Regions from separate parts of the Arthrobacter sp. 2RAF6 genome, predicted to be linked through region 2. Evidence: predicted binding sites of a transcription regulator. Region 2 holds the regulator's gene; the other holds the start of a gene.
What was found. Region 2 encodes Rex, which represses fermentation and respiration genes when NADH is low (regulators of the CRP and FNR family bind a similar motif). Its sites were predicted from a motif close to CTTGTGAANNNNTTCACAAG; they were not measured.
Positions count from the first base shown of each region.

Region 1: the regulator Rex is predicted to act here: its motif matches at 2,400-2,419, upstream of AB4Z38_RS15090 (glyceraldehyde-3-phosphate dehydrogenase).

Region 1 covers NZ_JBFRGF010000020.1:63,983-79,253, forward strand. Annotated here, with positions in the region: gene AB4Z38_RS15080 (HNH endonuclease family protein) at 1-256, opposite strand, end outside; gene AB4Z38_RS15085 (hypothetical protein) at 389-598, opposite strand; gene AB4Z38_RS15090 (glyceraldehyde-3-phosphate dehydrogenase) at 685-2,181, opposite strand; RNA gene rnpB (RNase P RNA component class A) at 2,427-2,818, opposite strand; gene AB4Z38_RS15100 (YaaA family protein) at 2,933-3,697, shown strand; gene AB4Z38_RS15105 (zinc ribbon domain-containing protein) at 3,769-4,506, opposite strand; gene AB4Z38_RS15110 (Nif3-like dinuclear metal center hexameric protein) at 4,695-5,612, opposite strand; gene msrA (peptide-methionine (S)-S-oxide reductase MsrA) at 5,759-6,283, shown strand; gene cysK (cysteine synthase A) at 6,359-7,294, shown strand; gene epsC (serine O-acetyltransferase EpsC) at 7,345-7,929, shown strand; gene AB4Z38_RS15130 (oxidoreductase) at 7,926-8,759, opposite strand; gene gndA (NADP-dependent phosphogluconate dehydrogenase) at 8,882-10,318, opposite strand; gene AB4Z38_RS15140 (FadR/GntR family transcriptional regulator) at 10,552-11,280, shown strand; gene AB4Z38_RS15145 (L-idonate 5-dehydrogenase) at 11,324-12,382, opposite strand; gene AB4Z38_RS15150 (SDR family oxidoreductase) at 12,382-13,152, opposite strand; gene AB4Z38_RS15155 (NAD(P)-dependent oxidoreductase) at 13,167-14,078, opposite strand; gene AB4Z38_RS15160 (D-2-hydroxyacid dehydrogenase) at 14,151-15,218, shown strand.
Region 2 covers NZ_JBFRGF010000006.1:64,406-79,676, reverse strand. Annotated here, with positions in the region: gene AB4Z38_RS06760 (alpha-hydroxy acid oxidase) at 94-1,398, opposite strand; gene AB4Z38_RS06755 (FadR/GntR family transcriptional regulator) at 1,478-2,182, shown strand; gene AB4Z38_RS06750 (LacI family DNA-binding transcriptional regulator) at 2,172-3,185, opposite strand; gene AB4Z38_RS06745 (3-deoxy-7-phosphoheptulonate synthase) at 3,509-4,651, shown strand; gene AB4Z38_RS06740 (helix-turn-helix domain-containing protein) at 4,810-5,022, shown strand; gene AB4Z38_RS06735 (30S ribosomal protein bS22) at 5,195-5,293, shown strand; gene AB4Z38_RS06730 (HAD family hydrolase) at 5,502-6,320, opposite strand; gene AB4Z38_RS06725 (glutaredoxin family protein) at 6,398-6,652, shown strand; gene AB4Z38_RS06720 (redox-sensing transcriptional repressor Rex) at 6,704-7,411, shown strand; gene AB4Z38_RS06715 (hypothetical protein) at 7,506-8,327, opposite strand; gene AB4Z38_RS06710 (hypothetical protein) at 8,562-9,032, opposite strand; gene AB4Z38_RS06705 (YceI family protein) at 9,421-9,969, opposite strand; gene AB4Z38_RS06700 (histidine phosphatase family protein) at 10,173-10,835, shown strand; gene AB4Z38_RS06695 (TlpA family protein disulfide reductase) at 10,838-11,488, shown strand; gene AB4Z38_RS06690 (cytochrome c biogenesis CcdA family protein) at 11,503-12,258, shown strand; gene resB (cytochrome c biogenesis protein ResB) at 12,258-14,009, shown strand; gene ccsB (c-type cytochrome biogenesis protein CcsB) at 14,009-15,073, shown strand.

The DNA of each region.
Region 1 (15,271 bases), on a different contig from region 2:
CAGGAAGCGCGTCCAAGGCATCAACGGCCGAACCGACGGGCACCGGCTGAACAGCTTCCACCGGCTTCATCCAGTTCGGGTCGAAGACCGGAGCTTCCGTTGGCCCATTGACCGGGTCCTGGCCAACTGCGAACTGTCCGTTGGTGAAGAACCACCCGATGCCGGCAAGTCCACCCGCGATGAGGAGAATCACCAGCATCCAGGCCTGCCGGGACTGGCGGCGGGCGCGTCGATAGGCGGCCCAGGTGGTACTCAAGGGATTGCGTCCTTTCGGGGAGGAATACGTCCCTTGAGACTAGATGAGGCGCTGATGGCCGACGCCGATATCCACAGTGTGGAGGGCAAGTCACCGTGTCGGAATAATCACAGCGCAGGCTGCAGCGGCGACCTACTGTTCCTTGGTCACGCGTTTCAGGTCTTCGGCTGCCAGCTCCAAAAGGGACCCCAACTGGATGACTCGGTCCTCGGAGATATCACCCGCTGCATGCGCGGCCTTGGCTCCGTCAAGCAGGCGCTGGGCTTCCTTGAGGTTGGCGCGCGCCACGTCCAGTGCGTGTTCCAGGGTTGTTTCATGTTCCAGAATCTTTTCGCTTTCCATGCGTCCATTCTGGTCAGGTTTCCCGGCTGATACCAGCGCATCAGCCGGGAAAACCCTGTGTCTTTCCTGGCCTTGGCCAGGGCAGGCTAGACGCCGGCAGTCTCCAGCGTTGCCTTCGGGTCCAGGTCAACGGCGACGCTGCGCGCCGGGAACGACGGCGGGTTCACCCCGGCCATTTCCTCCATGACGCGCACTACCTGGCAGGAGTAGCCGAATTCGTTGTCGTACCAGACATACACCACGAGGTTCTTGTCGTTGGCGATGGTGGCCAGGCCGTCCACGATGCCCGCACGGCGCGAGCCGACGAAGTCCGTGGAGACAACCTCGGGCGAGTCGATGAAGTCGATCTGCTTGCGTAGTTCCGAGTGCAGGGACATCTCGCGGAGGTAGTTGTTCACCTCGTCCTTCGTGGTTCCCTTTTCAAGGTTCAGGTTCAGGATGGCCAGCGAAACATCCGGGGTGGGAACGCGGATCGAGCTGCCGGTCAGCTTGCCCAGCAGTTCCGGGAGAGCCTTCGCCACCGCCTTGGCCGCACCCGTTTCGGTGATGACCATGTTCAGGGCAGCCGAACGTCCGCGGCGGTCGCCCTTGTGGAAGTTGTCGATCAGGTTCTGGTCGTTCGTGAACGAGTGCACGGTCTCCACGTGGCCGTGAATGAGGCCGAACTTGTCATTGAGTGCCTTAAGCACCGGGGTGATGGCGTTCGTGGTGCATGAAGCTGCGGTGACGATCGTGTCCGTGTCCTCGATGGAGGAGTGGTTGATGCCGTGGACGATGTTCTTCAGCTCGCCCTTGCCCGGGGCCGTGAGCAACACGCGCGCGACGCCCTTGCTCTGCAGGTGCTGGGACAGGCCTTCGGCGTCGCGCCAACGGCCCGTGTTGTCGACCACCAGGGCATCCTTGATCCCGTAGGCCGTGTAGTCGACAGTGGAGGGGTTGTCCGAGTAGATGACCTGGATCTGGACGCCGTTGGCCGTGATCGTGTTGCATTCCTCGTCCACGCGGATGGTGCCTTCAAAGGAACCGTGCACGGAGTCGCGGCGCAAGAGACTGGCGCGCTTGACGAGGTCATTCTCGGCGCCCTTGCGGACGACGATGGCGCGCAGGCGCAGTCCGTGGCCGCCGCCGGCCTTTTCGATCAGGAGGCGGGCCAGGAGCCGGCCGATGCGGCCGAATCCGTAGAGGACGACGTCGGTGCTGGTGCGGTCGTCCGCGCCGCGGCGCCCCACGACCTCGGCGAGTTCGGCGCGGAGGAAGTCTTCCAAGGGCGTACCCGGGGCTTCGGCCTTGTACTTCTCGTTGAGGCGGGCGATGTCGATCGCTGCCGCGCCAAGGTCAAGTTCCGCGAGGGTGTTGAGAAGCGGCGCCGTCTCTTCCAGACGCAGCTCATCCTTGCTCATCCGGCGCGCAAAACGGTGGGCTTTCAGGATGTTCATCGACGACTTGTTGATGAGGCTGCGCCCGTGGATGCTCGTCACCACGTTGTTCTCACGGTACAGCCGGCCGATCACCGGAATCATGGCCTCGGCCAGCGCTTCGCGGCCCATCCACGTATCAAGACAAGAATCTGATGACTGGCTCACAGAACTACCTTCCTAGGGTCAGCTACATACGTCCTCGTACGTAGATGGCGGCCGCCCGGAGTAATCCTGCGGCACTGGCATCGGCGGGACTTCGGTCTGCCCGGACACCTCGAACGTTGCAAAGAAAAACCGCCGGCTGCGAACGCAGAACCGGCGGTGGAACTTCTACGTTCACTGTCCATTCTAAGGTCTGGCACGGGACCTCTTGGCCGTTGGAATGCGTGAATTCACTCACATACGGCTGGTGGATGGGTTGACCGATACGCCGGGTTCTGTCCTCCCGCGCCGTTGCCGGCGAAGGAGTGGCGACCATCCATCTACGAACGCCGTTGCCGACGCCCTCCAGCGGCCTACCCGGACACTCGGGCGAGCAGCCCTCGATCGTGCCCTGTCTGGCCTTGCTCCGGGTGGGGTTTACCTAGCCTCCCTGGTCACCCAAGGAGCTGGTGGTCTCTTACACCACCGTTTCACCCTTACCCGCTGCCTGCCTGTGCTGGCACAAGCAGACGCGGGCGGTCTGTTCTCTGTGGCACTGGCCTGCGGGTTACCCCGAGTGGGCGTTACCCACCACCCCGCTCTATGGAGCCCGGACGTTCCTCGAGCCACTCACGTGGCGCGCGGCCGCCTGGTCAACCCATCCGCCCTCCAGTCTACCGGCGTCGGGCCCGTTCAATTTTTCAGACGGCGCTGCCGGACTGTAGCGCCCCAGAGATGGCGACTGTGTTACTGGCAATGCGGCTAATATCGACTGGTGCTGATTCTGCTGCCGCCTTCCGAAGGCAAGACCCCCGCGGTGAGGGGCTCCGCCGTCGATTGGGAGTCCCTGAGCTTTCCCGAACTCAACAGCTACCGGGCCAAGGTGCTCGACGCGCTCGGCCTGGTCAGCGCGCATGAGGACGCCCTCGCCCTGTTGGGGGTGGGCGCATCCTTGAAGGACGATGTCGAACGCAATACCCGGCTCCACGCCGAACCCGCAGCCCCTGCCCATCAGGTGTATTCCGGTGTTCTCTACGATGCGCTCGGCTACAAGACCCTGACACCGGCACAGCGCCGCAAGGCGGTGGAGTCGATCCTCGTGGTGTCCGCCCTGTGGGGCGCCATCGGCTTCGGCGACCGCGTGCCCGCCTACCGCTTGTCGATGGGAACGGCACTTCCCGACGTCGGGCGCCTCGCGTCGTTCTGGAAGCCGCAGCTCACGCAGGCCCTCGCCTCTCGGGTGGAGGGCGAGCTGCTGGTGGACTGCCGCTCCAGCACCTACGCCGCGGCTTGGGCTCCGCCCGTGGCGCAGGCTGTCTCCGTCAATGTCTTTTCCGAGTCCAATGGCAAACGCACCGTCGTCAGCCACTTCGCCAAGCACACCCGCGGCGAACTGGCCCGGCACTTGCTGAGCCGTCGAGGCAAGGCGCCTGGGACACCCGAACAGCTGCTCAAGGCGGCGTCGGAAAGGTGGACGGCGGAGTTAACGGAAGGCACGGCACGCAAGCCGCACACCATCAGCATCATCCTCCCCAACTAGCTCGCATTTAATGTCGTTATGACGCCTGAAAACGACAACAACTGCGAGCCAGTTGGGTGGGGAACACGCGGCTAGTTCCACTCGGCGGAACGCACCAGGATGCAGCCGGAATCGGGGCAGAACACGATCTCGTCTTCGGCAGCGGCCTTGACCTCGGCAAGGTCGCCCGGGCTGAGCATCATTCCCGAGCCTTCGGACTTGCCGTGGAACAGCCTCGCGGCGCCCACCCCGCGCTTGGCAAGGGTCTTTTCGTAGATGGCCAGCATCCCGGCGTCGAGCCCTTCGGCGAAACCGGTCCGCTGAGCGAGTACATCCTGCTCTTCGGCAACAATCTCGGCGATCGCGGCGTCCAGCTCGGCACGGATCCCTGAGAAGGAACCCTGGATGTCATCGACGATCTGCTGTTGCGCGGATTGGCGCTCCCTGAGTCCGTCCAGACGTTCCAGGATTTCCAGTTCGACATCTTCAAGGTCCGAGCGGCGCTTGTTCAGTGACGCAATGTCGCTTTGCAGCGCAACGAGATCCTTGGAAAGTCCTGTCCCGCTATTCAGCCTTGCTTCGTCCCGCTCAATGCGGCTAGCCACTTGCTCGACGTCGGCCTCTGACCTGCGCAGCTCTGTTTCGGCGTCGTGGACGGCAAGTTTCGCGGTCCCGAGAGCCCCGTTGGCCACGCTAAGGGCGTCCTGGAGATCGGTGATGCGGGGGTCGGTCTCCAACGTGCGACGGCGGTTCGCCAAGGATTTGAGTTTCGCATCCAACCCCTGCAGTTCGAGCAATTTCAACTGTTCCGCCGGTGCTGCCTTGGCCACGCTTACCTCCGCTTGATCGTGCCGGGGTTGATGTTCAGCCCCAGCCAGGCCTTGGGCCTGTTTGTCTCGACTCTAGCGCCTAGCGTACTTCCCTGCCTCGCTACATCCCCACCGGCTCCCAAACCTCGCTGCGCTCGGCGTGGGTCCCTCGCCGGTGTGGGCCCGGCGAAGGACCTCGCACGCCAGGCTTAGCCGGGAGTCAGAATGAAGTCCCAAGGATCGCTGTTGGTGGAAGCCACCCGGATCTCAACGTCGTAACCCTGGTCCGCAAGCACGTTTCCGAGCGCTTCGGCCGCGGCGGGCAGCCAGAGCCACTCGCTCGCGAAATGCGATACGTCAACGAGGTACGGCCGGCCGTCAACGGCAGCTTCGCGGGCCTCGGACGCAGGATGGTGCCGCATATCCGCCGTGACGTAGATGTCCGCCTGGCTCGCCCGGACGGCGTCGAAGAGACTGTCTCCGGCACCGCCGCAAACAGCTACGCGGCGCACCAGTCCATCTTTGTCCCCGGCAACCCGCACGCCACCCGCCACTGAAGGCAGGATCTCGAACACCCGCGCGGCGAAATCTCCCAGGGTCATGAGTTCGGGCAGGTCGCCGACCCGGCCGATTCCCTCTTCCGGCAGGCCGTGGGGCGCAGGAGCCAGCGGGACAACGTTGTCCAGCCCGAACGCGTCAGCGAGGACGTCGGAAACGCCTCCGACGGCGGAGTCCCCATTGGTGTGCACGGTCAGCAGCCCCGTACCTGACTCAATGAGCCGATGGACAGCAAGGCCCTTGGCGCTCGTGGCCGCAACGGAGGTGACGCCTTTGAGCAGCAAAGGATGGTGCGTAACGAGGAGCTCGGCGCCCCATTCAATGGCTTCTTCAATGGCGGCGAGTGTCGGATCCACAGCGAACATGACCTTGGTGACGGTGGCGGTTGGCCGTCCGACCACCAGTCCTACCTCGTCCCATTCCTCGGCGAGCGATTCCGGCCAGAGCTCCTCCACTGCCAATAAGACCTGACCGAGCGTTGGGGTACTGGCTCTTGGAGTTCCGGCTGCACCGTTTTCCGGTTCTTTCCCGGATCCCGTATCTGCAACCGCGGTGTTCACAGCTTCCATGCATTACATTCTTGCGCATCCGTCGGCCAAGTCGCGCTTGCGGCAACCGGACTGTTTGAGATTGTTGCCACTGGCCGGGTCTGCGCCGTCACAGTCCCGTAAGGTTGTGCGGGAATCATCCGGGACTCCCAGCCATTGAAGAGATCATGAAAACTTTTGTACTTGGTGGAGGCTGCTTCTGGTGCCTTGACGCTGTCTATCAGAAGACCAAGGGCGTCAGTTCCGTGGTTTCCGGCTACACCGGCGGGCACATCCGCAACCCTGACTATTACGATGTCTGCTCCGGAATGACGGGCCATGCGGAGGTCGTCGCCGTGACTTTCGACGAGGACACCATTCCGGCGGACATCATCCTTGACATGTTCTTTGCCCTGCACGATCCCACCACGCTCAACCGCCAGGGCTACGACGTCGGAACCCAATACCGTTCCTCGATGTTCTACACCACCACGGAGGAAAAGATCCTTTTCGAAGAGGCCATCCTGCGGAACCAGGAACTGTGGTCCAGGCCGATTGTGACCGAGGTCAGCAGGCTGCCGGAATTCTACGAAGCCGAGTCCATCCACCAGGACTACTACGCCAAGTTCCCCGAGCAAGGCTATTGCCAGGTGATCATCAACCCCAAGCTCGCCAAGGCCCGGAAATATTACTCTTCGTGGCTCCGCGCGTAGCAGCGTGTAGCACCGCTCGTTAGGCTGACCTCAGCAGTAGCTATTTCAGCGAATTCAGAGAATAGGCATGATTACATGGCACGGATCTACGACGACGTCACCCAGCTGATCGGCGGAACCCCCCTGGTCCGCTTGAACAGGCTCACCGAAGGCTTGGATGCCACGGTTGCCGTGAAGCTGGAGTTCTACAACCCCGCCAATAGCGTCAAGGACCGTATCGGCGTCGCGATCGTCGACGCTGCCGAGAAGTCCGGTGCGCTGAAGCCGGGCGGCACGATCGTCGAGGGAACCTCCGGCAACACCGGCATCGCACTGGCCCTGGTCGGCGCGGCGCGCGGTTATAAGGTCATCCTGACCATGCCGGAGACCATGTCCACCGAGCGCCGCGTCATGCTGCGCGCCTACGGTGCGGAGATTGTCCTGACTCCCGGCTCTGAAGGCATGCGCGGCGCCGTCGAGAAGGCCCAGGAAATTGTCGCCAACACGGAAAACTCCGTCTGGGCCCAGCAGTTCGCCAATGAGGCAAACCCGGAGATCCACCGCACAACCACGGCCGAGGAAATCTGGGCGGACACCGACGGCGGCGTGGACATCTTCGTCGGCGGAGTCGGCACGGGCGGCACCATCACCGGCGTCGGGCAGGTCCTGAAGGAGCGCAAGCCGGAGATCCAGATCGTGGCCGTCGAGCCCAAGGACTCCCCTATCCTGAACGGCGGCGCCCCCGGCCCGCACAAGATCCAGGGCCTTGGTGCGAACTTCATCCCGGAAATCCTGGACACCAACGTCTATGACGAGGTTCTCGACGCAACCCTCGAGGACTCGGTGGCCACCGCACGTGCCCTTGGCACCAAGGAAGGCATCCTGGGCGGCATCTCTGCCGGCGCGGCTGTCTGGGGTGCACTGGAGCTCGCGAAGCGTCCGGAGAACAAGGACAAGCTCATCGTGGCAATCGTTCCCGACTTCGGCGAACGTTACATCTCTACTGTGCTTTTTGACGACATTCGCGGCTGATTGCGGACCCCGCACAACCGCTTTCTTTCATTTCCTGTAGAAAGGTCTTTGTGAGCTTCTTCGCAAGACTTATGGAGGACCTCGAGGCCGCCCGGTCACATGACCCGGCGGCCCGAGGCTCCTTTGAGAACTTTTTTGCCTACTCCGGCCTGCATGCCATCTGGGCGCACCGCGTGACGCACAAATTGTGGCAACACCCTGAGCTGCGCTTCCCGGCACGGCTCATTTCCCAGCTTGCCCGGTTCTTGACCGGCATCGAGATCCATCCCGGCGCGACCATAGGCCGCAGGTTCTTCATTGACCACGGCATGGGTGTGGTCATCGGAGAGACGGCCGAGATCGGCGAAGACGTCATGATCTACCACGGCGTGACGCTGGGTGGCCGTTCCTTGGCCAAGGTCAAGCGTCACCCCACTATCGGGGATCGGGTCACCATAGGAGCCGGAGCCAAGGTCCTTGGTCCCATCACGATAGGCGCCGACAGTGCGATAGGCGCCAACGCCGTCGTGGTCAAGGACGCACCGCCTGAGTCGATCATCACCGGCGTTCCCGCAACGTGGCGGCACCGTGATGCAAAGAGCGAAACGAAACCCGCCGTCGACCCCGCCGAGTACTACATCGAGTACCGGATCTAGCCGGAAAAGCGTTTGTAGGCGTTCCAGAAAACTGTGTCGAAGGCCCGGTCGGGAAGCGCCCTCCGCAAGGCCAGAATGGTCCAGGCTCCCCTGCCCACCGGGTAACGGGTCCGGGGCCTTCGCGACGTCGCCGCATGGACTATAGCTCCCGCCACGGTACGCGGTTGCGTCGAAAGAGCGGTTCCCGACGTCGAGGCCAGGGCGGCCGTCACGATCCCAGCCTGCTCGCGATACGGTCCATGTCCCGAGACCGCCAGCAGGCTCTCCCCCGCAATGGTTCCCCATTCCGTGTCCGTGCCAGCGGGCTCGATGATTGCGACGTCGATGCCGTGGGGCTTCAATTCAAGGCGGAGGGAGTCGCTGAGGCCCTCGACGGCGAATTTTGTTGCGTGGTACCAGGCGCCCAGGGGTTCATACATTTTGCCGCCGATCGAGGACACGTTGATGATCCGGCCGGAAGCCGCAGCACGCATCACGGGAATCACCAGTTGGGACATCCGGGCGAGACCGAAGACGTTGACCTCGAACTGGCGCCGGCCCTCATCCAGCGGCACCTCTTCCAAGGAGCCGTAGGACCCGTATCCGGCGTTGTTGACCAGTACGTCGATCCGACCCTGCTCGGCCAGGACAAGGTCCACGGCGGCCTTCATCGAGTCATCCTCGGTGACGTCCAGGGACAACACCTTGATTCCGTGGGCTTTGAGCGGCTCCATCTTTTCGACCCGCCGCGCCCCCGCGTACACGACCATTCCTGCCTTGCTGAGCTTGATGGCGGCCTCGAAACCGATTCCGGTTGACGCACCTGTGACAAATGCGACGCGTTGCGGCATGGACTGCTCCTCGAGTGACGGGTGGTGTTTTCCTTCATGGGATACCTACGGCAAAGGCCGGCGCCTCCACAGTAACGCGGAAGCACCGGCCTTTGACTTGAACCGAGTGGGGCAGGGGGTCGTTAGTGGGTGTCGACTGCGGAGATCTCGGACTTGTCTTCCCCCCACAGGGTGTGGAAGGTGCCCTCCGCGTCAACGCGGCCGTAGGTGTGCGCGCCGAAGAGGTCGCGCTGTCCCTGGATGACGGCTGCGGCGAGGCGCTTGCGGCGAAGTCCGTCGTAGTAGGCCAGCGAGGAGGAGAACACGGGGACCGGGATGCCCAGCTGGACGGCCGTTGCCACCACGCGGCGCCATGCCGGCAGCGCGCCTGCGATCGCTTTGGTGAAGGCCGGGGCGAACAGCAGGTTGGCCGGCTTCTCTTCGGCGGCGTAGGCGTTGGTGATTTCCTTGAGCAGCTCGGCACGGATGATGCAGCCGCCGCGCCACAGCGAAGCGATTTCATCGAGTTTGAGGTCCCAGCCGTATTCCTTCGCGGCGGAGGTCAGCATGTCCAGGCCCTGGGCGTAGGAAACCAGCTTGGAAGCGTAGAGAGCCTGGCGGACGTCCTCGACGAAGTTCTCGGGGACCTCGACGGCGATTTCCTCGCCGGCGAGCAGCTCCTGGCCGAGCTTGCGCTGTTCTGCCTGGGAAGACAGGGCCCGCGCGAAGACGGACTCTGCGATGCCCGAAACCGGGGAGCCAAGCTCAAGGGCGGAGATGACCGTCCAGCGGCCGGTGCCCTTCTGGCCCGCGGCGTCGACCACGACATCGACGAACGGCTTGCCCGTCTTGGCGTCGACGTGCCCAAGCACCTCCGCGGAGATTTCGATCAGGAAGGAAGCCAGTTCGCCCTTGTTCCACTCGGCGAAGATCCTGGACTGCTCGGCCGGCTCGATGCCGGCGCCGGAGCGGAGCAGGTCGAAGGCTTCACCGATGACCTGCATGTCGGCGTATTCGATGCCGTTGTGGACCATCTTGACGAAGTGTCCTGCGCCGTCGGTGCCGATCCAGGCGCAGCAGGGCTGGCCGTCAACCTTGGCGGAGATCTTTTCGAGCAGCGGGCCCAAGGCGTCGTAGGACTCCTTGGAACCGCCGGGCATGATGGAGGGGCCGTTGAGGGCGCCCTCTTCGCCGCCGGAAACCCCGACGCCCACGAAGTGCAGGTCCTTCTCGGCCAGTGCGGATTCGCGGCGGCGGGTGTCCTCGTAGTGCGAGTTGCCGGCGTCGATCACGATGTCACCGGGCTCCAGCAAGGGCACGAGCTGGTCGATGACGGCGTCAACCGGCTTGCCGGCCTTCACCATGATCAGGACGCGGCGGGGCTTCTCGAGGGAGTCCACGAGTTCCTGGAGGGTTTCCGTGCGGATGAAGTCGCCGTCCGTGCCGTGCTTGGCCAGCAGGGCGTCGGTCTTCTCGACGGAGCGGTTGTGGAGGGCAACGGTGAAGCCGTTGCGGGCCAGGTTGCGGGCCAGATTGGCGCCCATCACCGCGAGGCCGGTGACACCGATGTGTGCTGACATCAAAACTCCAATTCATTCTTGTGCATCGAGTCCTGCTAGAAGCGAGGAAACGCTTTCTAGAGCAGTAGCTGGAATAAACCATACGTATTCGGACCACGTCTGGGAAAGTTGCGCCCACGTTTTGGAAACGTCCGCGTCACAAAAGAGTCTATGTTGCGAGCTCGTACTGTGGGGAGTTCGCCGGCGCCCGGGCTTCCGGTGGCGGAGCGGTCAACGCCACTATGCTTACGACTATGTCAACCAGTCTCCACTACCGCGCTGTCGAGCACCTGGGTACCCATATCGTCGGCGGTAAGCTCCCCACCGGTCACGTCATGTTGGCTGAGCAACTTGAGGAGGAGCTCAAAGTGTCGCGGTCGGTGGTACGTGAGGCCGTCAGGGTACTGCAGTCTCTGGGACTGGTGGAAACCATCAAGCGAGTTGGCATCCGGGTTCTCCCCGCGCACCGCTGGAATCCCTTCGATCCGCTTGTCATCCGCTGGCGGCTGGCCGGAGAAGGCCGCGGCGCACAGTTGCGCTCCCTCGCCGAACTCCGCTCCGCCGTCGAGCCCGTGGCCGCGGAACTGGCCGCGGAAAACGCCCCGGAGTCCCTGAGAAGCGAGCTGGTGGACATCTCCGTGGCCATGCGGGAAGCAGGCCGTGCGGGCGACATGCCCACCTTCCTGGACCTCGACATCCGCTTTCACGCCCTGGTGCTCTCCGGTTCCGGCAATGAAATGTTCGCGAACCTGATCGGGCAGGTCACGGAGACGCTCACCGGCCGGACCGTTCACGGCCTTATGCCGGAACATCCGAAGGAAGCGGCCTTGCAATGGCATCTGGATGTAGCCCAGGGCATCAAGGACGGAGACGGCGACAAGGCCCGCGAGGCCTCGTCCAACATCATGCGGGAGACCATCGCGGACCTGTCGCCTGACTGGGAAGGCCAGCCACGGGTATTTGTTCCAGTCGAGCGGCGCTGACGGCTGACCGACGGCGCCGCCCGACCGACAGATCGACTGGAGCTTAGGCCACAGGCTGGAAGTTCAGCAGGACCTTCCCGGATTCGGCGGAGTTCCTGGCCACCTCGAAGGCCTCGAGGCCGCGGTCCAAGGTGAATTCGTGGGTTACCACCGGATCCACGTAGAGCGAACCGTCCGCGAGAGCCGCAATGACCTCATCGATCTCGTTGTTGAAACGGAAGGACCCGAGCAGTTCGAGCTCACGGGTGATGGCCAGCGAAATGAAGACCGGCTGCGGTCCCGAGGGCAGCAGCCCGACCATGACCACCTTCCCGCCGCGTACTGCGCCCTTGATGGCCGATGCCAGTCCAAAGTGGCTGCCGGAGGACTCGATGACGACGTCGGCTTCCACGGCGGCAATTGCCTCCGCGTCATCGCCCTTGAGAACTTCGTCGGCGCCCACTGCACGCGCGATCTCAAGAGGCTTGTCATGCATGTCGACGGCCACGATCCGGGTTGCCCCCGCGCGCTTGAGGACAGCTACTGCCAGCGCGCCGATCGGACCGCTTCCGATCACCAGCGCAGTCTTTCCGGCCACGTCCCCTGCGCGGGAGACGGCGTGCCAGGCAACGCTGGCCGGCTCCACAAGCGCCGCCGTGCGCAAGTCCAGCGTGGCCGGAAGGGCCCGGAGCATGCGGGACGGCAAGGTGGCGTAGCGGCTGAAGGCGCCATCCGTGTGGGGGTACCGTGCTGCACTGCCGAGGTAGGTGCAGCCCGGGGAGAGGTTGGGCCGGTCTTCCGGATACTTGGCGGCACCCGGGGCGGGGGTCGCGGGGTGGACGGCGACGGCGGTTCCGGCTGCCGGGCCGCTGCCATCGGCGGCCTGCTGGACAACGGTGCCGACGATTTCGTGACCGAGCACCATGGGAGCCTTGAGGATCGATTCCCCCGCCGCGCCATGGAGCCAGTAGTGCAGGTCCGAGCCACAGATGCCACCGTAAGCGATCTCGACGACGGCCTGGTCAGGATTGGGAACAACGAGGGCTATGTCCTCGATGCGAAGGTCGCCTGCGGCGTGGGCCACAACCGCGGGTGAAGACTGGGGAAGCTGAAACCCGCTCATTAGACGACCACCGTCATTCCGCCGTCGACGAAGATCGTCTGGCCGTTGACGAAGTTCGAAGCCTCGGAGGCGAGCCAGACCGCAGGGCCGGCGAGATCCGCTACGGTGCCCCATCGGTGGGCCGGCGTCCGGCCAAGAATCCAGGAGTTGAAGTCGGGATCGTCCACGAGGTTCTGGGTCATTTCGGTGTGGATGTAACCCGGAGCGATGCCGTTGATCTGGAGGCCGGAGGCCGCCCATTCGGCGGTCATGGCGCGTGTCAGGTTCCGCAGTCCGCCCTTGGCGGCAACGTAGGGGGCGATCGTGGGGCGCGCCAGGTCGGTCTGCACCGAGCAGATGTTGATGATCTTGCCGCGGCCCCGCGGAATCATGTGGCGGGCGGCCTCACGTCCTACGAGGAAGGCGCTCGTCAGGTCGGTGGTGATGACCCGCTCCCAGTCCTTCACATCCAGGTCCAGCATCGGGACGCGGTGTTGGATTCCCGCATTGTTGACGAGGATATCGAGGGGCCCGACGTTCTCCTCGACCCAGGCAACGCCGCGGGCAGCCTCAGTATCGCTCGTGACGTCGAACGCACAGCTGTGGATGCGGCCGGGCCCGAAGTCCGCCGCCATGGCGGCTTCCGCGTCCTTGAGCCGCTCTGTGTTGATGCCGTTGAGGACAACGGTGGCACCGGCATCGGCCAATCCGCGGGCCAGCGCGTTGCCGATGCCGCGGCTGGATCCGGTAACGAGCGCAACGCGCCCGGTGAGATCAAAGAGTCCACTCATGGTTGTTTCCTTACTTAGTTCAAAGGGCTGAGGGAAGTGTCGCTGAGGTTGGCGATGGCCTGGCGAACAACTGCGAGGTCCTGGTCGCCAAGGCCCTGATCAATCAGTTCGCGGTAGAGTTCGGCGCCGGCAGTCGCCATAGGGACAGCGGCACCGGCCGCTTCGGCGCTTTCGAGCACGAACTTGAGGTCCTTGTGCATGAACTTCGCGGGACCTGTGGGCGCGTAATCCTTGGCAGCCAGGCGTGGTCCGACAATCTCCAGGACCCGGCTTCCGGCGAGTCCGCCGGAAAGCACCTCGAACAGGGTTTCGACGTCGATATCCGAGCGCTCGGCGAGTTCGGCGGCTTCCGCCAGCGCCGCCGTCGTGGTCCCGACAATCAGTTGGTTGCAGGCCTTCGCCAGCGAACCGGCGCCCAGGCCACCCATGCGGCGGACGGTGGTGCCCATGGCCTGAAGCACGGGAAGCGAGCGCTGGAAGTCTTCTTCGCCGGCTCCGACCATGATGGCCAGCGTGCCATCCTGCGCACCTTTGGTGCCCCCGCTGACCGGGGCATCGACGACGACGGCGTTCCCGCCACTTGCGCTATGGACCGTCCGGCCGAATTCCTGTACGGCGGTCGGGGACACGCTGCTCATGACGACCACCGTGGTTCCCGGAAGCGGCGCGTCCGAGCGCCAGGAATCGAGCAGAGGCGCTGCGGCATCCTGGATGTAGGAGAGATCCGGAAGCATGAAAATGATGACGGGTTGGTCCCGGAGCCCGGCAACCGATTCCGAACGTTTTCCGCCGAGCCTCTCCAATTCGGCCAGTGCCTCGGCCGAACGGTTCCAAGCGGTCACTTCCCAGCCGCTGGCAAGTAGATTGGCGGCCATGGGGAAGCCCATGAGCCCGAGTCCCACAAAACCTACAGTCTTGGCAGTCATGTCCCGTTTGCACCTCACTTCTTTGTGGTTCATATTTTCAAAAACTGTTCAATATCCTAGCCGCAATTCAGTATGATGAACACTATGACGACTGATGAACTTACCATCGCGATCGCGGTCCCGCTCGAAGCCGAGCATGTGGAGCGTATCCGCGCAGTAGATCCCGGCATTACTGTCCTCTACGAACCCGAACTCCTTCCCCCGGAACGCTTTCCGGCCGACCATTCCGGCGATCCGGATTTCAAGCGCACTCCGGAACAAGAGGAGCGCTACTGGTCCATGCTGAACAAGGCACAGGTCCTTTACGGCTTCCCCAATGAGAACCCGGCCGGGCTGGCCCGCATCGCCCAGAGCAACCCGCACCTGCAGTGGATCCACGCCATGGCGGCGGGCGCCGGTGGTGCCGTGAAGGCCTCCGGCCTCGACAGCGAGACCTTGCAGAAGTTCAAAGTCACCACCTCGGCAGGCGTGCATGCCCTTCCACTGGCCGAGTTTGCAGCCTTGGGCATCCTCAACGGCTTCAAACGGAGCGCGGAACTCGCACAGGACCAGGCTGCCAAGGTCTGGCCGGAGCTCCGCACTCCGACCAAACTTGTGAACGGCTCCAAGCTGGTTGTCACGGGTCTCGGCGAAATCGGCCTTGAGACCGCCCGCATCGCCCGCGCACTCGGCATGAAGGTAAGTGGAACCAAGCGGAACGTCGAAGCGATCGAGGGAATCGACGAGGTCGCGGACAACGATGGCCTGGCCGGGCTTCTCGCTTCGGCTGACGCCGTCGTCAACACCCTCCCCGGCACGCCCTACACAGAGAAACTCTTCAACCACGAAGTCTTCTCGGCGATGAAGCCCGGCACGGTCTTCGTCAACGTCGGCCGCGGAACCGTGGTTGACGAGGAGGCGCTCCTCGAAGCCCTGGACAACGGCCAGGTGGCCTACGCCTGCCTCGACGTCTTCGCCGTCGAGCCTCTCCCCCAGGACAGCCCGCTGTGGAACCACCCGAAGGTCATGGTCTCTCCGCACACTTCGGCGCTCAGCGCCGCGGAGAACCGCCTCATTGCCGAGCGCTTCGCCAGCAACCTGCGTACGTTCCTCGACGGCGGGGAACTCCCCCATCTCGTGGACACAGTGCACTTCTACTAAACCGCCAACAACCAGCGCATCGCTGTGCGGCCTCTCCGGCATTCCGTAGGGGC
Region 2 (15,271 bases):
CTGAACTTCGAAGCCCTGCTAGGCCCAACTGACTGACAGTAGGTGTCGTTTTGAGGGCTCAAAACGACACCTACTGCTAGCTAGTTGGGGACTTTAGTGCTGCAGGAGGCGCACGTGGTCCGGGTTCAGTTCCGAAATCCGGGTGACTCCGAGCAGGGCCATGGTGCGGGCCATGTCCTTCTCCAGGATCTGGATGGTGCGGTCCACGCCCGCGCGCCCGCCGGCCATGAGCCCGTAGAGGTAGGCGCGGCCGATCAACGTGAAGTCGGCGCCGAGGGCCAAGGCTGCCACGATGTCGGCGCCGCTCATGATGCCCGTGTCCAGGATGATGGCGGCGTCGCTGTTGTCCGCCTTCAGCGCCGCGGAGACCTCCGGAACGAGGTGCAGTGGAATCGGTGCCCGGTCCAGTTGGCGCCCCCCGTGATTGGAGATTACGACGCCGTCCGCGCCGTGGTCCACCACCTTGCGGGCGTCTTCCACCGTCTGGATGCCCTTGACTACCAGCTTGCCCTTCCAGGTTTCGCGCAGCCAGTCGAGGTCGTCAAAGGTCAGGGTGGGATCGAACATGGAGTTGATGAGGTCGGCCACGGTTCCCGTGTAGCGGGAGAGCGAGGCGAACGTCAGTGGCTCGTGCGTGAGGAAGTTGAACCACCATGCGGGCCGGTACGAGGCATCCAGGACGGTCTTCACCGTGAGGGCCGGCGGAATGGTCATCCCGTTGCGGACGTCCCGCAGCCGGGCGCCCGCGACGGCGGTGTCCACCGTGACCATGAGGGTGTCGTTTCCGGCCTTGGCGGCACGCTCGATCAGTTCCAGGGAACGGTCCCGGTTTGTCCAGAGGTACAGCTGGAACCAGTTGCGGCCGTTCGGAGCCGCGGCCGCCACGTCCTCGATGGAAGCCGTGCCCATCGTGGAGAGAGTGTACGGAATGCCGGCCGCTTCGGCCGCCTGCGAGCCCGCGTACTCACCCTCCGACTGCATCATGCGGGTGAATCCCGTAGGCGCGATGCCGAACGGGAGCCGGGATTCCTTGCCCAGGATCCCGGTCCTGAGGTCGATGCTGGAGACGTCGCGCAGGATTCCCGGCCGGAACTCGATGTCCTGGAAAGCCTGGCGGGCCCGGCGAAGCGTGATTTCCGCCTCTGCTGCCCCGTCGGTGTAATCGAACGGCGCCTGGGGAGTGCGTCGCTTCGCCATGTCCCGCAGTTCCCAAATGGTGGATGCGCGGCGCAGCTTCGCCCCGTTGCTGAACTCGGGCTTCTTGAACTTCATGAGCGGCGCCAGGTCGGCGTATTTGGGAACCCGGCGCTTGAGTGCTGCGGGGCGCCCGACGGCGGCGGGGACGTTCGCGGGCACCTCAAGGGAAGGGGCGTTGCTCGGCTGGACGGTCTGCGTCATGGTGCTGTCTCCCGTGTGCTTCTGTGGTTAGACCACACTCTATGCCATGTGGTCCAACCACATCAACTACTATTTATCCATGCGAACGCACGAGCTCGTCCTGAGTTGGATCGAAAAGCAATTGTCCGACGGGCACTTGGTGCTGGGTGGACGGCTTCCCGCCGAGCGGGCGCTGGCCGAACAGTTGGAGGTCTCAAGGACATCGGTCCGCGAAGCCATCCGGATCCTGGAAGCCATGGGCCTGGTACGGGCAAGTGTCGGTTCCGGCAAAGACGCCGGGACCGTAGTCATCGCGGAACCGGCCACGGCGCTCGGCTCCGCGCTCCGCCTCCACGTTGCCACGCAGCATTTGCCCGTCGCCGACATCGTGGAAACACGCGTCCTGCTCGAATCGTGGGCGGTATCCCGCGCCAAGGCCGACGCCCCCGAACTCGGGGAAGCAGCGAGGCTCCTGGACGAAATGGACGCGAGTGCCGCCGTCGACGACTTCCTCGCGCTGGACGTCGCCTTCCACCTGGCACTGGCGGAAGCCGCCGGAAATGCCGTGGTGAGCACCATCATGGGATCGCTGCGAGAAGCGATTGAGGGTTACGCCGCGGCGCTCACGGCAAACCTGCCGGATTGGGATAGCACCGCCCAGCGCCTGCGGTCCGAGCACCACGCCATCTTGGAGGCAGTGAACGACGGCGACGGCGGCCGGGCAGCGACGCTCGTTGCCGCACACATCGAGGGGTACTATCGTGAAGCCGGGCTGGGGCTGGCCCCAGTCAAACCTAGGCCTTGACGGGCCCGGTGCTGCCCCTGAGCTCAATCCGTGGCGGGAAGTAGTTCGTGGGGGAAGCGGCGTCCTTGGTCTGGATCTGCTCCCGCATGCGGCGCCACGCAAGGTCCCCGAGGTCGGAGATCGGCACGGCTGCGGTGGTCAAGGGAGGCATGGTGTACCGGGCGAAGGGCATGTCGTCGAAACCGGTGAGCGACAGGTCTTCCGGCACGCGGATCCCGCGCTGGCTTAGTCCGCTCAAGAGCCCCATCGCCGCGACGTCGTTGAAGACGAGGATCCCGGTGGCGCCGCATGAGGCGACCGCATCGCTTGACTCGAATCCGGCGTCGAACGTGTTGCCTCCGGGCAGGAACTGCAATTCGACGTTCGGGAATTCGGCCGTGAACTTCTCGAGCCCGCGGAGGCGCTGCACGTTGGACGCGCTGCGGTCCGGTCCCGTCAGGTAGGCCAGTTTGCGATGGCCCAGCTCCACCAGGTGGGCGGCGAGCTCCTGGATGCCTTGGCCGTAGTCCACCACGAGGCTGGGAGTCGGCACCGACTCGGTGGTCCGGTTGATGAGGACGAGCGGATAGAGCGTGGGGACGAGTTCTTCCAGTTCCGCGTCGCTCATGCGGGGGGCGCAAAGAACGACGCCGTCGCATCGCCTCCGCGCTTCCCCGGCGAGGATCGCTTCTTCGCTGGAGACTTCTGACGAGTCCGCGATCAACACGCGGTAGCCGTCGCGGGCCGCGGCAATACTCAGTCCGCGGAGAATGGCCTGGAACGTGGGGTTGGACAGGTCCGGCACCACGATTCCGATAGTGTCGGTTTTTCCCAGGGCCAGGCTGCGGCCTACCGGGTTCGGCTTGTACTTCAGCTCCAAGGCGGCCGCGCGCACGCGAGCGGCAATGTCCGCGTCCACGGTCGTATTTCCGTTCATGACGCGGGAAACCGTGGCATGCGAAACACCGGCCATGGATGCCACATCTGCGATGCCCACCCGCCGGGTGTTCCTTCTGCCTGGCATGGTTTCCTTCCCTGAGCTGCGGCCGCCCTGCCCCAACGGGGCGGCAACAATTGTCCTGAGGTGAAGTTTATAGTGCGTGGGGAAACGGTTTCCCTTGATGTCGTTGCATTTCGATTTGCGGGCATCCGGAGCCTGACGCTATGGTTTGGCTATGACTAACCGTTGGTATGCGTATTTTTCGTTGGCTCTGGAGGGGCCCGCGTCTAACTGACACGCATCCAACTTCCTTCAGAGCCAACAGGGCAGAGATCATTCTCTGCCCTTCGCCATTTCCAGGCGGGCTCTGAGTAGGGTCCGCTCCTCTCCGGAACAGGACCCCTTTCATGACCAGCATCGCCGCAGAGCCCACCACACATAACGTCGACGTCGAGAATGCCGCCGCCCAGTCGACGTCGAACCTGCGCGTCAGCCGCTTCGAGCCGCTCCCCACGCCGCAGGAAATCAGCGCCGAACTGCCGCTCGACGCGAGGTCCGCCGCCGTCGTCGAGCGCGGACGCGATGGAGTCCGCGCGATCATGGACGGCGTGGACGATCGCCTCCTGGTGATCGTGGGCCCGTGCTCCATCCACGATCCGAAGGCCGGCCTGGAATACGCACGCAGGCTGGTCAGCCAGGCGGAGAAGCACAAGGAAGACCTTTTGATCGTCATGCGGGCGTACTTCGAGAAGCCGCGGACCACGGTGGGCTGGAAGGGCCTCATCAACGATCCCCACTTGGACGGCAGCCATGACATCGCAGCCGGACTCCGTGCGGCGCGTGGATTCCTGCAGCAAGTCACGGCCCTCGGCTTGCCGACCGCCACCGAGTTCCTGGAGCCCATCAGTCCGCAATACATGGCCGACCTCGTGGCGTGGGGGGCCATCGGTGCACGGACCACCGAAAGCCAGATCCACCGTCAGCTCGCCTCCGGTCTGTCCATGCCGATCGGCTTCAAGAACGGGACCGACGGCGACCTCCAGGTAGCGATCGATGCTTGCGGTGCCTCTGCCGCGCCCCAGGCGTTCCTTGGGATCGACGGCGATGGCCGCGCCGCCCTGGTGGCGACTTCGGGCAACCCGGACACGCATGTGATCCTGCGCGGTGGCCGCAAGGGTCCTAACTACGCCGCTGACCAGGTTGCTGCTGCCTCGGAGAAGCTTGTGGCGAAGGGGCTGAATCCGCGGCTGATCGTTGACGCGAGCCATGCCAACAGCGGTAAGAGCCACCATCGCCAGGCCGAAGTCGCCTTGGAGATCGGTGCGCAATTGGAAGACGACGTTGCTTCGCCGATTGCCGGCGTCATGCTGGAGAGCTTCCTTGTCGGTGGGGCGCAGAACCTGGATGTGGAGCGGCAGTCGGTCGGCAAACAAGAGCTGGTGTACGGCCAGAGCGTTACTGACTCCTGCATGGAATGGGACGTCACAGTGTCCGTCCTGGACCAGCTGGCCGCCTCTGCACGCAAGCGTCGAATTGCCGTCTCCAACTAAAGGAGACGGAGTCTCCAGTTGGCCGAAAGACTTTCACTTTGGTACCAGCTGCCTCTAGAGTATCTAGCACATGGTTGTTTGATGGCTCAGCATCGGCACACCAGGTAATGAATGCTGGGGTTCGCCGCTAACCGCTGAGAGCAAAGGAATATGGAGAAATGTCCGCAGAGGCTAACTTCTCGAACGCGCGTTTCATGACAGTGGCTGAAGTCGCCGAAGTCCTCCGGGTTTCCAAAATGACCGTGTACCGCCTGGTCCACTCGGGAGAAATGCCGGCCGTCCGATTTGGACGATCATTCCGTGTCCCCGAAGAAGCCGTGAGCCAGTACCTCAAGGGCGCGGTCGTCGACGGACACTCGGAGACGGCTTGAGTCTTGCTTGGTTCCCTAGGGGCCAACGGTCATTGGGTGCCCCCGATAGGCGGTACCCTGTTAAGGAACGTTTTACGTCATTGTAAGAATCTGTCAGTTGTAAAGTCTGTTGCTCAGTTCAAGGACCTCACCCAGCAGACAGAGTCTCAATCTAGTTTGGTTAGGAACTTACGTGGGTTCAGTTATTAAGAAGCGCCGCAAGCGTATGGCCAAGAAGAAGCACCGCAAACTGCTTCGTAAGACCCGCCACCAGCGTCGCAATAAGAAGTAGAGATACTTCCTACAGCGTGAATGCCCGTTGCCTCCCGAGGCGGCGGGCATTTTTGCGTGCACGGGTGGGATGGCGATGGCGCGCTGAGTATCTCGCGACGCGCAAATTGCCTGGCGACGCGCAAAATCTCTGACGACACCCGGACCCGGGTGTCGCCAGAGATTTTCTGTGTCGCACAGCTCCTTGCGTGTCGTAGGAAGAGCTGGGGTCAGGCCCTCGGGCCGCGGAACTTGGAGAAACCCCGCCACAGACCGTAGACGGCGCCTCCGACGGTCGCGGCTTTGAGGCCGAGCGTGGCTGCCCTGCGGCCGGAACGGAAGTCGTAGACAGGCCAGTTGTTCTCCCGCGCATGGCGGCGCAGCCCGGCGTCGGGGTTGATGCACACCGGGTGGCCCACCAAAGTGAGCAGAGGGATGTCGTTATGTGAATCGCTGTACGCCCAGCAGCGCTTCAGGTCCAGGCCTTCTTCGTCCGCTATGCGCTGCACAGCCACCGCTTTGGCTGGTCCGTGGAGGATCTCGCCCACCAGCCTGCCAGTGTAGGCGCCATCTTCAACTTCGCCCACGGTACCCAGGGCGCCCGTCAGGCCGAGCCGTGTCGAAATGACGGTGGCGACTTCGATGGGCGTGGCGGTCACGAGCCAGACCTTCCGGCCGACACGCAGGTGCTGTTCTGCCAGGGCCTTGGTACCAGGCCAGATCCGCGACTCGATCATCTCGTCGTAGACCTCTTCGCCCAACTCCTTGATATCGGACACCTTGATACCAGCAGCGAGGATCAGCGCGGAATCCCGGACGGAATGGACGTCCTCCATTTTTTCGCCCCGCAGGACGAACTTGAACTGCTTCCAGGCAAATCCCGCGGCTTGGGAGAGCGTGAAGGCCTTGCGTTCATACATCTTCCGGGCGACGTGGAAGAGGCTGGCACCCTTCATCAGGGTGTTGTCGACGTCGAAGAATGCGGCTTCGCCGTGTTGCTGCGTTGCAGCCGGCGCGGTGGCCACAACGGCGTTCTTCTCGACGGGCATGCCTTGAGTCTAGTCAATCGCTCGGCCCCCTGCCGTTCGCGGAGGCTGTGCCGACGCTGAAGCGATACCGTTGAACCATGGCAAATCCCGACGTCGTACTCCTCACCAAAGCTGACTGCCACCTTTGCGCCGCGGCGCGTGACGCCGTCGAACGCGTGACCTCAAGCCTTGGGCTCACGTGGACGGAACAGTCGATCGACACTGACCCTGTACTGCGTGAGCGCTACGCCGAGGAGATCCCGGTAGTATTCGTGGACGGAATCCAGCGGGATTTCTGGAAAATCGATGAGGCACGATTGGTGCGGGTCCTGAAGAAGGCCATCGCCGCCTGAACATGCGTGCAGAGCTTTGTTGGCAATAGAGTGGGAAAACAAAGCGACGCAATGGAGAAGAACGTGACTGCGCTGGAACCGTCTGCCGAAGCTGTACCCGGGGACAAGGACTCTGCCGCGAAGCAGATACCACCCGCGGCTGTGGCCCGGATGACGCTCTACCTGCGCGCTCTGAACTCCCTGCTGGGCGAAGGCGTGGAACGGGTTTCCTCCGAGGCTTTGGCCGAGGCATCGGGAGTCAGTTCATCCACTTTGCGCAAGGATCTCTCCTACGTCGGTTCCTATGGAACGCGTGGCGTGGGATACGAGGTCCAGTACCTGAGCCGGCACATCGCGGCGGCGCTCGGCCTGACCCACGACTGGAAAGTGGCCATTGTGGGCGCCGGAAACCTTGGCAAAGCCTTGGCACGGTACGGCGGATTCGAATCGCGCGGTTTCGACGTGGTGGCGATCCTCGACGCCGATCCCATGATCATCGGGAACGAAGTCGGCTGGCTGCGGGTCAGCGACGCCGCGAATCTTGAAACGGTCCTTCAGCGGACCGGCACCAACATGGTTGTCCTGGCCCTCCCGGCCGCGGTGGCACAGGACGTCTGCGACCGCGTGATCAGCGCTGGTATCCGCAGCATCCTCAGCTTTGCTCCTGTGCTGTTGCAGGTTCCGCCGTACGTGAATCTGCGCAAGGTGGACATGGCCACTGAGCTTCAAATCCTGGCGTATCACGCACAACGGGCGCAGACTCCGCGCCAGGCCCTCTAGGCCAAGCCGGGTCTGCGCCCGTTGTTCGTTTTGTTCTCAGCTATTGGCCCTGTGGCCGTTCGCCGTCTGGACTAGCGGCCGTAAGGCCCTGTCCTTAGCGGCCGTACGGCGCCTGGCCGTAGGGGTTCGCGAACGGCTGGGCTTTCCGGAAATACGGCGCCGAGGCCGGCAAGTACAGCAGCACGATCGCGGCGATGCCCAAGAGGATGGTGATGGTGCCCATGCCGATCTGGGTCAGGCCCAGCAGGGAAATTCCGGCAAAGACCGTGCCCAGGATGCGGGCCCAGTTCTTTCCTTTGCGGACATTGAACGCAACCAGTGCGTAGAGTCCGGCAAAGATCACCGAGAAAATAACCAGGACGGTGATCAAAATGCTGATAAAGCTGCTGGTGTCTATGCCAGAAGCGTTGCTTCCTTGCGCCGACAAGGCCTGATCGAGCATGTTCTTGCCCGCGGGCGAGTTCAGCTGAGCGATCGTGAACGGAATGCCGATCAAGGTCAGCAAGCCGGCGGCAAGTATGAGCCAGAAGGAGATATTGACCAACTGCGGGACTCCGGACGTCGCGGCAGGCTGCTGGCTCGGCCAGGCGACCGGTCCGCCCTGGCCGTATTGCGGGACGGGAGGCTGGCCGTACTGCGGCTGCTGAGGTGCCTGCTGGCCGTACATCGGAGCCTGCTGCCCGTACTGGGGTGCGGAAGGCTGTCCGTATTGCGGCGCGGGAGGCTGGCCGTAAGGGGGCTGCTGACCCTGCTGCGGTGACTGTTGGCCGTATTGAGGTGTCTGCTGCCCATACTGCGGAGCTTGCTGGCCGTATTGCGGCTGCTGACCCTGCTGGGGTGCCTGCTGGCCGTATTTCGGCTCCTCAGGGGTGGGATTCTCGCCGGGAGTGGACGGCGGGTACGGAGGGGTGCTCATGGCATTCCTTTGCGTGTCGACTGCAGATACGGCTGCCGGGTGCAACGTGCCCTGCCCCCAGCTCGGCTTAATTCCACCGTACCCCGGCGGCACAGTGCTGGTGATGATTCACGGGAAGAATTCTCGCTAAACAAGCTTCGACGGATCTCCCGTGGATTGTGCGGCGACAAAGGGAAGGCCGCGGGGTCCTCCCGGGACCTGCCGCGGCCTTCAGCTCGGCTTGGAACGGTGCGGCTAGACGGCGCTCTTCGCTGACTTGAACCACGCCTGCGAATTGGGCAGCCACATCAGGATGGTTGCGATAAGGCTAATGACGAAGCTGAACCAGTTGTTGCTCTGTCCATTGGCCATCGCGCCTCCCACGATCGAGAGAATCAGGGAAATTCCGGCAATGACAGTCAGCGCGAGGCGGGCCCACTCCTTGCCTTCCTTCATCTTCATCGCGAAGACGATTTGGGCGGCCGCCACAACCAGGGCTATCAGTACCAGAAGGAGGACGACGACGGCGACCCCCGGTACGAGCGTGAAAAGCACAATGGAGCCAAAGAGGCCGAGCAGGCCACCCAGGAGGCCCAGGAGCCCGCCAATAAGCCAGATCCAGTACGAGACCTTCAGCTCTATCGGCATGCCGGCGACGCTGAACATGCCGGAAAAACCGCCCTTGGGCAGCACATCGTTGAAGCTCTTGGGACCGTCGGTAGGCATCTCGAAGTGGAAACCTTCGCCGTGCCCGGGTTGGCCCGGCTGCTGGTTTCCAGGGGTGGGCTGCTGGTAGGAGGGGGGCGCTTGGTAAGAAGGAGGTGCTTGGTATCCCTGCGGAGGTTGGTAACCCGCAGGAGGGACATTGCCGGGCTGCGGTGGCTGGGCTCCGGGCTGCTGAGGCTGAGGAGCTTCGTTTGGGTTACTCATGGCATCACTTTAGACCTGAGGTTTAAGGATTCATAGGAAATTCTAGGCTAATTCGCCGCTAAGTATCGGCTTTTGGCCGAACAATAGGCGGGTGACACCGCAAGCAAAGAAATGGCGCCTCCGGGGCTGCACACGGAATCGCGTGCAGCCCCGGAGACGCCATTCAGTCCGGGAAACCGGTGGATTAGGCGGCAGGCGCGATGAAAGCCAGTTCGAGGTTGATGACAACCTTGTCGCTGACCAGCACGCCGCCGGCCTCGAGCACTGCGTTCCAGGTCAGGCCGAAGTCCTTGCGGCTGATGGTGGTCTCACCGGAGACGCCAGCGCGGGTGTTGCCGAACGGGTCAACAGCCACGCCGTTGAACTCGGTCTCGATGGTGACCTCTTTCGAGACGCCCTTGATAGTCAGATCGCCCACGAGGTCGAAGCTGTCGCCGTTGGCCTTGACGTGGCGGGAGACAAAACTGATTTCCGGGAACTTCTCCACATCGAAGAAGTCCTCGCCCTTGACGTGGCCGTCGCGGTTGGCGTCGCCCGAGTCGAAGCTGGCGGTCTGGATGGTTGCGGCGACCTTGGAGTCGGCCAGGCTGCCTCCGAGTTCCAGGGTGGCCTCGGCCTCGGTGAACTGGCCGCGGACCTTGCTGATGCCTGCGTGGCGGACGGTAAAGCCGATCTCGCTGTGGGAGTTGTCGAGGGTCCAGACGCCGGTGGTGACGTTTGCGGGAAGAGTCATGGGGTTCTCCTTGGGAAGGTGTGATCGTAGCTTCATCGGGCGTTCGGCCGCACTTAGTTGAAGTGTCAACCGAACCTTGTGTCAAGTATAAACATGCAAATGCATCTTTTATTCCACCTTCAGGGAACATTCTGGAGAAACTTTCAGTTCTACAAAACGTAGAAGATTTCGGATCGCCCGCCTTCTTTGAGAAACTGGTAAACATGCCCCAAGCAACTGTCCATCTGCTCCGCCATGGCGAGGTCTACAATCCCGACGGCATTCTGTACGGCAGACTGCCCGAATTCCACCTCTCCGAACGCGGCCGCGAGATGGCCAAGATGCTCGCGGACCACTTCGCTGCCCGCGTCGCGCAGGGGGCGAACATCGTCCACCTTGCCTCCTCGCCGTTGACCCGCGCGCAGGAAACCGCGCTGCCCACTTCCGAGGCGTTGGACCTCCCGATCCACACGGAACCGCGGATCATCGAGGCGGAGAACCATTTCCAGGGGCTCAGAGCCAACATCTCCGAATTCATCAAGCCCAAGCACTGGTTCGAGTACCGCAACCCTCTGCGTCCGTCCTGGGGTGAGTCCTACCAGGACCAGGTCACCCGCATGCGTGCCGCCGTCGAGGATGCCCGGCTGAAAGCGATCGAACTCGGCGGCGATGGCGCCGAAGCCATCCTCGTCAGCCACCAGCTCCCCATCTACGCCACGCGCCTCAGCGCCGAGGGTCGGCCCCTGTGGCACGATCCACGCAAGCGCGAGTGCACTCTGGCGTCCCTCACATCCCTCGTGTTCGACGACGGCAAGGTTGCGCGGGTGGAGTACAGCGAACCCGCCGCCGTGCTGCTGCCCGGCGCCGCGAAGACACCCGGAGCATGACAATGGACCGCAACACCACGAGCCGCAAGACCAGCGGCCAGAAGATCAATGCCGCCTTGACTTCGCGCCGCAGCTTCCTCGCCGTCGGGGGAGTGGCACTCTCTGCATTGACCATGGGCCTGTCCGCCTGCGCCCAGGAAGACGCCCTGGCCCAGCAGGCCAAAGCCGGCGACAACAAGAACTACGTCGCCGGGGACGGCTCGGTGACCGAATTCGCCAAAGCGGACCGCAAGGCCGCCGTCGGGATCAAAGGCACTTTGTTCGACGGAACTGCCGTGACCCCGCAGGACCTGCTCGGCAAGGTAACCGTCCTCAACTTTTGGTTCGCCGCGTGTGCGCCGTGCCGGGTTGAAGCGCCGATTCTTGAGGAACTCCACCAGGAGTTCAAGAGCAAAGGTGTCCAGTTCTACGGCGTGAACCTCCGGGACGAGAAGGCAACGGCGGACGCGTTCGACAAGACGTTCAACCTCACGTACCCCAGCTTCGATGACAAAGACGGCGCCGTGCTGCTGTCTGTCTCCGGCATTGTGCCTCCGGGTGCGGTGCCGACCACCCTGGTGCTCGACAAGGAAGGCAAGGTTGCTGCCCGCGTCCTGGGCGAGATCGAGAAGAGCACGCTCAAGGCACTCATCACCACCGCGGTTGCCGAGTAGGTGGCCCCGACAGCGTGAACAGCCCTTTTGCCGAGACCATCCTGAGCGGTTCCCTGCTGCTGGCCATCCCCGTGGCTTTGTTGGCCGGACTCGTGTCCTTCCTGTCGCCTTGCGTCCTGCCCTTGGTACCTGGCTACCTTGGCTACGTGACCGGGCTGACCGGCGTCGACCTCCAGAAGCAAAGGCGCGGGCGCATGCTCGCGGGAATCGGCCTGTTCGTCCTCGGATTCTCCGTGATTTTTGTCCTGCTCGGTGGTGCCTTCGGCCAACTGGGGACCCTTATCACCGGCCCGCAGAACGCGTGGATCACGCAATTGCTGGGCATGCTGGTGATTATCATGGGCGTCGTCTTCCTGGGCGGCTTCGGGTGGTTGCAGCGCGACGCCAAAATCCATGCCAAGCCGCCTGCCGGGCTGTGGGGTGCCCCTTTGCTGGGCATCACGTTCGGACTCGGCTGGGCGCCCTGTATCGGTCCCACCTATTCCGCCGTTCAGCTGCTGAGCCTTTCCGGGGGATCGTCCGCGGCGAAGGGGGCTCTCCTGGCGTTTGTCTATAGTCTTGGCCTTGGCATTCCCTTCCTGTTGATAGCCCTCGCAGTCCGCCGGGGGATGGGTGTGATGTCCTTCTTCCGCAAGCATCGCCTCGCGATCCAGCGGATGGGCGGGGGCATCCTGATCCTCCTGGGAATCCTGATGGCCACGGGAGTGTGGGGCGCCTGGGTAACCGGGCTCCAGTACTGGTTCCAAACCGATGTGAAGTTGCCGATCTGATGAGCGAGCCCGTGCAAGGTAAAAAGAAGTCCAACAAGTCCGCCGGCGAATCCGCGGGAGCTGACGACGCAGCTGACAAGGCGAATGACAACGCAGCTGACAAGGCGAACGGCAAGGCGATCGACAAGGCCAGGGCCGAGGCGGCACTCCCGATCCTGGGGATCGTAGGCATGCTGCGCTGGGCCTGGACCCAGCTGACCAGCATGCGTACTGCGCTGTTCCTGCTGCTGCTCCTGGCCGTCGCGGCGGTTCCCGGCTCGCTGTTCCCGCAGCGCCCGGCGAACCCTTCGATCGTGACGCAGTACATCAGCGACCACCCGGACTACGGCAAGCTCCTGGACTCCGTGCAGCTCTACGACGTGTATTCCTCTGCCTGGTTCTCGGCGATCTACATTCTTCTGTTCATCTCCCTGATCGGCTGTGTCACGCCACGGGCCATCGCCCACTACAAGGCAATGCGGTCCCAGCCGCCGCGGACCCCGAAGCGACTCTCCCGCCTCCCGGAGTACGGCACGCTTGTGCTGGCCGCCGACGCCGGGATCCCGGCGTCGAAGGCTATCTCGGACGCCGCCGCGGTGCTGAAGAAGCGCGGCTACCGTGTGGAGGTGCGCGACGTCGACGCCGCCATGCCTTCCTTGGGTGCCGAGCGCGGCTTCCTCAAGGAAGTGGGCAACCTCGTGTTCCACGCTTCGCTGATCGGAGTGTTGGTTTCGGTAGCCGTCGGCGGGCTGTTCGGCTACAGCGGCCAGCGCATCCTGGTGGAGGGTGACACCTTCGTGAACACCTTGGTGGGCTATGACCAATTCAGCCCCGGCACCAACTTCCAGAGCAGTTGGCTGCAGCCGTACTCCATCCAGCTGAACAAGTTCGACGTCCAGTTCGACCGGGAATCGCCGGCGCACTTCGGCCAGCCCATCGACTTCACGGCCGATGTCACCACCAAGGACACCCCGGACGCGCCTGCCAGGAAGCAGGTCCTCAAGGTCAACGATCCCGTGACACTTGGCGATACCAGCATTTACCTGACGGGCAACGGCTACGCTCCCGTCGTCACCGTCCGGGACGGCGCCGGCAACGTCGCTATGCAGGGACCTGTCGTAGCCAAGCTTCAGGGTGACAACTACTATTCCTCAGTGGTCATCAAGGTTCCCGATGCCAAGCCCGATCAGCTCGGCTTCGCAGGGTTCTTCCTGCCCACGGCAATGGTGACGGACAAGGGTGTCGCCTACAGCGGCGATCCCGAACTCATCAACCCGCAGCTGAACCTCAACTCGTACTACGGCGACCTCGGCCTGAACAAGGGCACCCCGCAAAACGTCTTCGAGCTCGACGTAGCCAAGCTGACCCCGCTCAATGGCCGCGGCATGGCCGAGAAGGCCATCGCGCTCGCCCCCGGAGGCACTTACACCCTTCCGAACGGCAAGGGCAGCATCACCTTCGACGGCGTCAAGAAGTACGTGGGCGTCGACATCCACCACAATCCGGGCCAGGCCACCGCGCTCGTGTTCGCCTTGCTGGCGGTCGCCGGACTGATTCTCTCCCTCTACCTGAACCGCCGCCGCGTCTGGGTCCGGACCGGAACCCACGACGACGGGCGCACAATGGTGGAGTACGGTCTCCTTGCCCGCGGCGAGGACCACAGGCTGGCCGGCGAAGCTGCCGCGATCCGCGAACTGCTGCAACGAGAATGGCTGCTCTCCACGGAGAAGTCCACTGACACCGTTTCTTCCTCAACCTCGAAGGACCAGTAATGTTCCCCATCAACGAAACCATGGGCCAATACAGCGAGCTTTTCATGCTGCTCGCGGCCGGCACCTACACGGTGGCGTTCGTCGCTTTCGCGTGGGACCTCGCCAAGAGCAGCAAAATGCTGAAGGCAGTGGACCTGAAGGCGGCCTCTTCGGTGGCAGCCGAGGTCAAGGTTCCGGTCGCCGCCGGGCGTGCCGGTGGAAACGACGTCGGGGGACCTGCCGGCCGTACCGAGCGCCCGACGTCGGCGATCACCTCCGTCAGCCAGACCGCCGGCGGTGACATGAAGTACGCCGCCGAGCGCCGCATTCCCGCCCGCGCGGCAGTGGCAGTCGCGATCATCGGCGTGGCAATCCATGGTGCCGGGGTCATCACCCGTGCGATCGGCGCAGGCCGCGTGCCGTGGGGCAACATGTACGAGTTCCTGACCACCGGTGCTTTCCTGGTGGTTGCAGTCTTCCTGCTCTCGCTCATCCGCCGTGACCTGCGCTTCCTGGGCACCTTCGTGCTGGGCCTCGCCGTGATCATGATGGTGGCCGCGTCGGTGACCTATTGGACCCCGGTCGGTCACCTGGTTCCGGCACTCCAAAGCTACTGGCTGGTCATCCACGTCTCCATCGCCGTGATGTCGGCTTCCCTGTTCACCTTGACCTTCGCCATGTCAGCCCTGCAGTTGCTGCAATCGCACCGGCAGAAGACCCTGGCGGCTGGCGGCGTGGACAAACTGGGCTTCATGCGGCTCGTCCCCAACGCGCTGAGCTTGGAAAACCTGTCCTACCGCATCAACACTGTGGGATTCGTGGGGTGGACCTTCACCCTCATGTTCGGCGCTATCTGGGCCGAGAAAGCCTGGGGCCGCTTCTGGGGCTGGGACACCAAGGAAGTCTGGACGTTCGTTATCTGGGTGGTCTACGCAGGCTACCTGCACGCGCGCGCCACCCGCGGCTGGACGGGAACCCGTGCGGCCTGGTTGTCGATTGCAGGCTACCTATGCGTGATCTTCAACTTCACCGTGGTCAACGTGTTCTTCAACGGCCTGCACTCTTACTCGGGGCTCTCGCAGTAGGACTTCTCCGGCGGATGTCCGCGGACCGGGTCCGCGGGCATCAGTGCCTTGCCGTCGCTTAGCGTTCCGCCCTTTCCCAAACTTCGCAAGCTCAGTTCGGGACCCTCAGGGCGTCTCTTCCTCCCGACGCCTCATTCGGCCGCGGGCGGCCTCATTCAGCTCTGGTCGGCGATGCGCTCCTTAGCAAGACCCTGAGGC